3 regions of the Mesobacillus sp. MER 48 genome follow, and region 3 is predicted to be linked to each of the others. Evidence: riboswitches for the same ligand, from Rfam matches in the RefSeq annotation. Region 3 holds a riboswitch; each other region holds the start of a gene.
What was found. A riboswitch is a leader RNA that binds a small molecule or an ion and turns the genes downstream of it on or off. The one in region 3 is predicted to bind lysine.

Region 1: it holds a riboswitch for lysine, as region 3 does, so the genes downstream of both, M3593_RS17995 (amidohydrolase) here and M3593_RS05645 (aspartate kinase) in region 3, are expected to answer to the same signal.
Region 2: it holds a riboswitch for lysine, as region 3 does, so the genes downstream of both, M3593_RS11665 (Na+/H+ antiporter NhaC family protein) here and M3593_RS05645 (aspartate kinase) in region 3, are expected to answer to the same signal.

What each region holds. Positions count from the first base shown of each region.
Region 1 covers NZ_JAMAUR010000005.1:261,414-264,697, forward strand. Annotated here, with positions in the region: gene M3593_RS17985 (GntR family transcriptional regulator) at 1-251, opposite strand, end outside; gene M3593_RS17990 (nuclease-related domain-containing protein) at 814-1,719, opposite strand; lysine riboswitch at 1,829-2,007, shown strand; gene M3593_RS17995 (amidohydrolase) at 2,159-3,284, shown strand, end outside.
Region 2 covers NZ_JAMAUR010000003.1:33,217-36,500, forward strand. Annotated here, with positions in the region: gene M3593_RS11665 (Na+/H+ antiporter NhaC family protein) at 73-1,659, opposite strand; lysine riboswitch at 1,798-1,981, opposite strand; gene yunB (sporulation protein YunB) at 2,048-2,806, opposite strand; gene M3593_RS11675 (HD-GYP domain-containing protein) at 2,916-3,284, opposite strand, start outside.
Region 3 covers NZ_JAMAUR010000001.1:1,102,648-1,105,931, forward strand. Annotated here, with positions in the region: gene M3593_RS05640 (YslB family protein) at 1-281, shown strand, start outside; gene M3593_RS05645 (aspartate kinase) at 527-1,759, opposite strand; lysine riboswitch at 1,919-2,096, opposite strand; gene uvrC (excinuclease ABC subunit UvrC) at 2,166-3,284, opposite strand, start outside.

The DNA of each region.
Region 1 (3,284 bases), on a different contig from region 3:
GTCAAGCCAATGACTATAGCGCCCATTCTTTCCAGCCGAATCAAGTTTTCAGCCGCGAGGATTTTCAGCGCTTCACGAATGGGTGAGCGGCTGACCCCAAAGTCCGCAGCTAATTTGTTTTCCGAAAGGGTGGCACCGCTTTCAATCAATCCCGAAATAATCTGCATCCGCAGCTCACTCGCGACACGATCACCGGTCGACGCCTTCGAAAGCCATTTTTGAGGATAAAGAAATTCATTTTTTTCAGTCATTTCCTCACCTTCCTGGTTAATCAAGTATACTTGTATACAAGTATTATAAAACGAATTTTAGAAATTGCAAGCGTTTTCTACTGTGATTATTTTGCCAAATTAGTTTGGTTTCATTCTCGATAGAAAAGGAGGTGGAATTAAATAAAGAAGAAAAAATGTGCACGGTTAAGGGAAGTAAGAGAAAAACCGTTCAAATAAAGAAGAGATATGTGCCCGGTTAAGGGAAGTAGGAGAAAAACCGGTCAAATAAAGAAGAGTTATGTGCCCGGTTAAGGGAAGTAGGAGAAAAACCGGTCAAATAAAGAAGAGTTATGTGACCGGTTAAGGGAGGTAAGAGAAAAACCGGTCAAATAAAGAAGAGATATGTGACCGGTTAAGGGAGGTAAGAGAAAAACCGGTCAAATAAAGAAGAGATATGTGCCCAGTTAGGGGAAGTAAGAGAAAAACCGGTCACATAAAGATGAGATATATGACCGGTTAAGGAAAGAAAAAGGGAAACGGGTCAAATAAATTGCCAAGAGGAGATAAAACTTCCCCTTGGCTAAAGTCCGTGTAGAAATTATTACTCGTAATAAGTAGATTTGCATTCGCCGTTGGCTGATAGATTGTTTTTTAAAACTCTTCTAATAGATTTCCTTGGTAGGTCTCCGTTGCTCCAATCATATATGATGGTTGTGGTTACTCTTCGATCGGGAAACAGTATTTGAAAACTTTTTAACGTTTGTAAAACAAGGGATTCAATAGAGTCACGTGCCCCACAGTGACTGCATACAAATCTTTTTTGTCCCAATGAATCCAAAAACCCCCCACACCCCTCACAAACAACCCCTTTCCTCAACCCATCAAATTCGTACCCTGGCACTCTGGTAAACGGTGATTTCTTAATATGCAAGGACAAGAGGGCCTCGGCGAGTTTGGTATGTTTGTTTGTTAGTTTTGAGGAGGTTCTGTTCATCCTATCCATAAATCGGTTCAGTTGGGTTGGCAAAATAATGGGTGATTTCAGTGGTGCTTGCAGAAGGGTGAATTCCGGGTTGATGAACACGAGGTGTGGTTCGAGAGGGATGTAGAATCCTAGATTCTTCAGCAGTTGTTTTAGCAGGGATTCGGCACGGCTTAGCTGGTGGAGGGGGTTTTTGGTTTCAGCACCGGCGGCGGTTTTAAATTTGTCTCCATCTAAATAGTAGTCTCCTTCTAAATTTTTCACTTCGAAAAGGTGGAGCCGATCCTGGGTAATCACGAGGGAATCGATTTGAAAGAGGGTGCCATTCACTTCCAGTAAAAGGTCGTTGATAATCAGACTCTCCACTCGGCAGTTCGTGAACCAATGGTCAAATTGCACTTCGCCTTCATAGCCCTTCTCCAGCGTGAACAAGTTCAATGCCACTTTCTCTTCCAGCTCCATCCGGGGCTTCAACGCTTGTAAAATCTCTAATTCTTCTGGTTTGGTCCGTTCTTTAACGATCATTTTCCACTTCCTTTCTTCCTTCATTTTAAAAGAATCCAAAATAAAAATCAGTGAACATTCTGGGGCATTTATGATACTATTAAGCTAATTTCATATGATCTTATCAGATCGGTGAGGTAGAGGAGCGAACAACAAGAGTAGGCCATCGGAGATAGACAATCAATGATGGTGGCTGGAAGGGTTGTTTGCCGAAGCGTGGCCAGGGTCAGACTGGTTACTGCTGGGATGCTTTCTGAAAAAGGAGCAGACTGTCATGCTTGAATTGGCGCATGGAGAACTACTGATCGAAATGGGAGATAACGTGTATTGTAAAAGCAATGACCGGTTATTTCTGCCGTTGCTTTTTATAGACAAGAGCTTTTCCTCCATTCCTTCTATTAAACTCCACTCCCGGGCATGTGCCTCTCCTGGCTTTCATTTTACCAAAAAGGAGAGAATCATCTTGAGAACCATCTACAAAAATGGCACCATCTATACATTCAATTCACTTAACCCAATTGTTCAGGCTGTGGTCATTGAAAATGGCCGGTTCATCGATATGGGAACTTCTGCGGATATGGTGCTGCATTGGGGCAGCCAGGCACAAATTATCGACCTCGAAGGGAAAACAGCCACCCCTGGCCTGATCGACAGCCATCTTCACCTATCGATCATGGCAGATAGTTTTATCAACCTAGACTTTGTCGGGATCACAACCAAGCAGGGGATGCTAAAAAAAATACAGGAAAAAGCAAACCAGCTTAAGCCGGGCGAATGGATTGTCGGCTCAAGCTGGGACGAGAACCTTTTTACCGACGGAGGGATTCCGACAATTACAGAGCTGGATTATGTCGCGCCGGCAAACCCGCTATTTTTAACAAGAACGTGTTTGCATGCGACGCTAGTCAATAGCAAGGCGCTTGAGGTGAGCGGCTATCATCCGGGCATGAGTGTTCCAGAAGGGGGCACAATCGTACTGGATGAAAACACGAAGCAGCCGACTGGATTGTTCCTGGAGTCAGCGGCAAATCTCGTCAGACATTATATTCCAGAGCGCTCCTACCAAGATTGGAAGAAAGCGATGCGCCAGACGATGCAATTTGCGATCAGCAAGGGGCTAACAAGCGTGCATACGAATGATCCGCTGTATCTCGGCGGATTGGAGCAGACATGGAATCTTTTCAATGAGCTGTTAAATGGAGAGCAGCTTGGTTTGCGCAGCAATCTCCTGATCAACCATGAATTTTTACCAGACTTAAAAGAAGCGGGAATGTACACTGGATACGGGAATGATACACTGCGAATCGGCGCTGTGAAAATTTTTGCCGATGGAGCGTTTGGTAGGAGAACGGCGCTCCTGACAGAACCATATAGCGATGCGCCGGGACACTACGGCGATGCGATGTATGACCAGGAACAGCTATATGAAATCGTAAAAGGGGCGCGTGATCTGGACATGCCGATTGCAGTCCATACGATTGGTGACCAGGCACTGGAAAATGTCCTTGATGTGCTGGACAAGTTCCCGGCTGCAGCCTATCGCGACCGTTTGATCCATGCACAGGTTTTAAGAGAGGAATTAATTC
Region 2 (3,284 bases), on a different contig from region 3:
ATTAATTAGGATTCTATTCCCGCTATTTTAAAAATATGAAAAAAAGCTGTCTGATACCAGACAGCTTTTTCATTATTCTGCTAGATTTTCTTTCAGTACTTCTTCCTGGTTTGTTTTGCTTCCGAAGATGAACGCAAAAGCAACCAGCAGGATGGCCACTACTGCAAGAGCTGCGAGCGTGCTGCCTGTAAAACCGAGGACCAGGAATCCGACAGCAGAAATTGCTGCTGAAATCAGCGCGTATGGCAGCTGTGTCATGACATGGTCCATATGATGTGAACCAGCACCTGTTGATGATAGGATCGTTGTATCGGAAATTGGCGAGCAGTGGTCTCCAAAAACTGCACCAGCCAGGACAGCTGCTAAAGCAGGCAAAAGAATTGTAATATCAGCAGCCGCTGCGATATCTCCTGCAATCGGAAGCAGTATTCCGAATGATCCCCATGATGTTCCTGTTGAGAACGCCATGATTCCGGCTACGAGGAACAACAGGAATGGCAGGAAGGCAATATTGATGTTTGAGCTTTCAACGATGCCTGCCAGATATTTACCTGTTTCAAGCCGGCCAATCAGGTCAACGATGACCCAGGCAAAAACGAGAATATAGATAGCCGGAAGCATTGATTTAATGCCCTCAGCTAGTCCTTTTCCAAAGACATTGGCATTGACGCCTTTTAATACAGCCGCCTGTCTGACAAAAAGAATCAACGCTACAGCAAGTCCCAACAATCCGCCAGTTACAAGAGATTTGGTGACATCTGTATTTTCAAAAATACCGAAAATGGTTACTTTTCCTTCAACAGCACTTGCGCCTGTCCAGAGCATCATGCCTACTGTTCCTACGACAAGGGCTACAATCGGCCATACAAGGTCTCCAACAGTACCTTTCGTACTCGTTGGCAGATCATCCTTCAGTTCCCCTGGTACCGGCTTGTCCTGAGGAACAACAATTCCTTCCGTAATCGCAAGTTCCTCATGCTTTTTCATTGGGCCGATTTCAACATTCCTAAGAGCAACAATGAACACCATTGCCAATGCTGCAAGAGCATAGAAGTTCATCGGCACGATCTGCATGAACCCTGAGAACGCACTGTATTCATTCACGCCGTGTGCAGCAAGGATTGTACCAATCAATGCAATGATATAAGCACCCCAGCTGGAAATCGGAGAGATGACACACATTGGTGCTGAAGTTGAATCGATTATATAGGCCAGTTTTGCGCGCGAAACCTTCTGGCGGTCCGTGATTGGACGAGTGATCTGCCCTACAGCCAGTGCATTGAAATAATCATCAATAAAAATAATAATGCCAAGGAAAGCACCGACTAATTGAGCCCCAGCTCTTGTTTTGACACGCTTCATTGCCCATTCGCCGAACGCTCGGCTTCCTCCTGAAATAGAAATGAAGGCTGTAATTGTACCCAAAAGCAGCAAAAATAAAATGATGTATAGGCTATACGTGTTCAGTTCGCCATCAGCGATGACTATCCCCTTGGCTGCATCCCACATAATAGCGAATGTTTCAATGATATTAAAGTCAGCAAGCAAAAACGCTGCTGCGACGATGCCTGTCCCCAAAGACAATAGCACCCGCCTTGTGATCACTACCATCAAAATAGCCAATAATGGCGGCAGCAATGAGAAAATTGTGTTCTCCATTCTTTCTCCTCCTTATTTTTGACAGGGGGGAAACTGTTCCATGAAAAGAGTTGTAGCCACTTTCTATAAAAATATAAAAAAGGGCAACGATAGAGAACATTCTATCGCTGCCCTTAATAAGCAACTAGTGTCTCCATCACGATCTGTAGCTCCCCATTATGGATATACCTCCATAATGACAGTGATACTCCTGTTCAAAGTATCCCCAGCAATAAAAAATGCGACTCATTTTTTATTACTTCGGCAAAATTCCCTTTCTGCTGTGGTCAAAGTTGTCATCCTCACACAGCTTACTCTTGAATCCTGCGCCTCTACCCCATCGGAATGATGTGGTTTATTATTCAATTGATTTTATAATATAACAATATCACTAACTTGACAACTGTTATTATTCGCCAGGAAGCTGGATGGCTGGGGATGTATCTCCTCCGCCATTGTAGAACTGCGGTACTTTTCCAGGATAATAGAAGCTGCCAATCGGAATATTTTCCTGAACGGTTGCGATTTCGGTCGCAAAAGGAATAATGATTTGCACATTCACTTTTACCCTGACCGATACATTTATAAGGGTATTATTGATCCCATGCTCCTCAGTATCCCAGACGACATCGGCCGTCACATCGCCAATTGCATTGAACTTCACTGGAACCCTTGGCCCCATATTACCGAGCAGCGCATTGTTGGTCGCCTGACCCAAAGGAACATAATAAATGATTCCTTCTTCCCTGTCTTTTTCATCGGTTACGAGCTCGACATCGGATAACATTTCGAGAGAGGTAAGATTCCCTCTTTCTGCTTCTTTCAGGTTCATTTGTACAATATTGGTTGTTTCCGCTTTTACCCGGTTGATGATTTCTGTGTTGAATTTCACCACAGTGGTTGTACCTCCATCCACCGGTACAAATTCAATTACTTTATCAATATCCATCCCGCTGGCTATTTTTTTGTTGATTGCCTTGTTGATAACCAGAGTCGCAATTTTTCTTGTCTGGGATTCAGCATATTTCATCAAAGTCGGTTCAAGTCCTTTATCGATGATCCAAAGTCCTGCGGCAGTGGAAAAGGAAAAAAATACGAATGTCAGCAGGAATACATACCTGAAAGGCAATGGCCCTTTCCGAGGCAGCCGCCGGCCGAATTTTGCCAAAACAAATCCCCCCTCTAAAGCTATATGTATGCTTCAAAGGGGGGAACTAGCCTAAAAACTATAATTACTTTGTCTTATAGTAAAAGGAATTTCACTTAGCGGAACGAAATTAATAATTCGTTGCATACTCGTATTGTATGATCGTATCACAGCTGACAATCATTTGTGATAGATTGGCTTTTAGATCCAGGTTGTACGGTTCCACTCTTTGGCCGCTGTCCTCCAGAATACGGACAACAGGCCGCTCGCTCAAGCCAGGATTTTGTTGTGCTACGACTCCCTTCCGGCCATCACTCAGGGTGACAGTCAGGCCGATTGGATAGATGGCCACAGCTCTGCGGAACGCGTCTACGATCTTTGGATCAAACAGGCTGCCTGCACCGGAATAAAGGATTTCCAGGCCTTCATGCGGCAGCATTGCCGGCCGGTATACCCGATTGGATGTGACAGCATCAAATACATCCGCCACTCCGAGGAT
Region 3 (3,284 bases):
ACTTGGAGGAGACCATCCAGTTTTTCCAGGACGCCGGCTGGGGCCGTCTCACCATCAAAGAAGAATCCAGAAGAGAAATACTGCTGGAACTCAGCAGTGAACTGATTTCCTCCCGACTGAAAAAAAACCCAAATACCACATTCCAGCTGGAAGCCGGTTTCATCGCCCAGCAAATGGAACACCAGAAAAAATTTACAGCAGAAGCATTCGAGCACCCCAATAAGAAAGCATCAAAAGTCCAGTTTACAATCAAGTGGGATAAGACTGATATTATTGAGTAAATATAAGAGGGCACAGTGAAACCGTTACTGTGCCCTTCCGCTTTAATGTGACGATAAACTCTCTTCTGCCCTTTATCCGCACATAATCCGCTTTAATGTAACAATAAACTCTCATTCTGCCCTTTTATCCGCATATAATCGTCTCTAATGTGCCTATAAACTCTTGAGGGACACTTTTACGATCACACAGCAGCATATATAAAAGCTTTCCTGGGGGGCACCCAGGAAGCTTTAAGCATGATTTATTAGTTCGTCTTAACCGCTCCTGAATAAAGCTCGAATGCCTCATGGAGTGATTCGACGGCATGGACCATTTGTTTTTCGTTTACGACTGTGGAAACTTTGATTTCGGATGTGCTTACCATTTTGACCTGGATGCCGTTTCCTTCAAGGACTTCAAACATTTTCGCGGCAACCCCGGGATTTGAGACCATGCCTGATCCGACAATCGATACCTTTGCAAGGCCAGTTTCTGATTCGACGGATTGATAATTCAATGATTCTTTATTCCGTTCCAGTACGTCCAGTGTTTCTGTCAGATCATTGCTCTTGATGGAGAATGAAATATTGGCTGTGCCTGCTTCTGTGCGGCTCTGGACGATGATATCCACATTGATATGATTTTGGGCAAGTGTGGTGAAGATCGTAGAAAGCCCTTTTAAAGAAGTGCTTACTCCCAGTACTGATACTCTCGTGATCTGGTCTTCAAACGCTACTCCACGTACAACTAGATTTTGTTCCATTTCATTCTCCTCCTCGATCATTGTGCCTCTTTCTTTTTCCATACTGGATCTTACTTCAAGCGGCAGTCCGTAATTCTTGGCGAATTCGACCGCACGCGGGTGGAGCACACCTGCTCCCAGGTTCGCCAGCTCAAGCATCTCGTCATATGAGACACTCAGTAACTTCCTTGCACTTTTCACAAATCTTGGATCGGTCGTGAACACGCCCGTTACATCTGTATAAATATCGCATTTATCAGCCTTCAATGCGGCTGCAAGCGCGACGGCTGTTGTATCTGATCCGCCCCTTCCAAGTGTGGTGATTTCCCCGTCCTCTGTTACACCCTGGAATCCGGCGACAATGACCACCATTCCTGACTCCAGCTCTTTGGAAATCCTGTCTGTGTCAATATCGATAATCCGGGCGTTTCCATGGATGGCTTCGGTCTGGATTCCAGCTTGCCAGCCAGTAAAAGAAACTGCGTCTATTCCGCTCTGTGCAAGAGCCATTGAGTAAAGCGCGATGGTGATTTGCTCTCCCGTCGTCAAAAGCATATCCATTTCCCTTTTGGATGGCGCCCTTGAAATATCGTTCGCCATGTCGACAAGATGGTCGGTCGTCTTGCCCATTGCTGATACGACTACGACAACATTATTGCCGTTCCTCAATTCTTCTGCTGTCCTTGAGGCAGCATTCCTGATCTTTTCAACACTGCCAACCGATGTTCCGCCGAATTTCTGTACAATCAATCCCATTAGTTTCCCCTGCCTCTTTTTCAGTATTTTGCCTCTGTAAGAGCTTCAAGGCTTATCTGCATATGTATTTTCCCCGAGCCTTTTAAAAAAAGAGCCGTAAAAACAGAAAAAGCAATGGAAGTGGCTCCCATTGCTTAATAAACGTGTATATACGCTGCAACATGAGATAGCACTCCAAGATGGCAATCTTGACAATCCAGCGTTTATTCAACGAAGGACCAGCGAGAAAATGGATAGGCATCTCCTCACTTCGGCAAGCATCCCCTTTCAAAGCCCTTCCCAGAATCCTATAATTCTCCGGCCTTTTACTCTTGAAGCTTGCACCTCTATCTTCACTTTAATACTCTAAAGTGATAGCAATATGAAATTTTTATCATTATAGCATACAAAAATATAGATTGCTACATTAATCCTGTAATTTCTGATATAGTTCCTGAGCAACATTCGCCGGCAGCCCGGCTGCACTCAATTCCTCAACAGAGGCTTCTCGCATTTTTTTGACTGAACCGAAATGTTTCAGCAGCGCTTTCTTCCGCTTTTCGCCAATGCCTGCGATATCATCGAGGATCGATTGGAAAGCGCTTTTTCCCCTCAGCTGGCGGTGGAAGGTGATGGCAAAGCGGTGCACCTCATCCTGAATCCTTTGCAGCAGGTAAAACTCCTGGCTGTTCCGCGGCAATTCAATCACCTGCAATGGATTGCCATATAGCAGCTGGGAAGTCCTGTGCTTATCATCCTTGGCCAGGCCGGCAATCGGAATATCAAGACCTAATTCATTCTCCAGGACATCCCGGGCGGACTCGATATGCCCTTTTCCGCCATCGATGATGATCAAATCCGGCAGCGGCAAACCCTCTCTCAACACCCGGGTATACCGGCGGCGGACGACTTCCCTCATCGACTCGTAGTCATCTGGCCCCTTCACTGATTTGATTTTATATTTCCGGTACTCCCTTTTCTCGGGTTTCCCATCAATGAATACGATCATCGCTGAAACCGGGTCAGTTCCCTGGATATTGGAGTTATCAAATGATTCGATCCGATGGGGTGTATAGATCCCCATTTGTTTCCCAAGGTTCTCAACTGCGTTAATGGTCCTTTCCTCATCGCGCTCGATCAGGGAGAACTTTTCCTGAAGGGCGATCCGGGCATTTTTTGAAGCCAAGTGTACAAGCTCTTTTTTCTTGCCGCGCTGAGGCTTGAGGACTTTTACACCAAGCAATCCCTCTGCCATTTCTAGGTCGACGCTTTCGGGCACCAATATCTCCTTTGGCTTGAAATGCTCATTTTTCGAATAAAATTGGCCAAGATATGTGAGAATATCTTCCTCGGGTTCATTATGGATCGGGAACATCGAAACTTCCCTTTCAATCAATTTCCCCTGGCGGATAAAAAATACCTGAACACACATCCAGCCCTTATCGACTGCATAGCCAAACACATCACGGTCGGTAAAGTCTGTCGTGGTCATCTTCTGCTTTTCCATTGTTGCTTCAATATGGGCAATCTTGTCGCGGAACTCCTT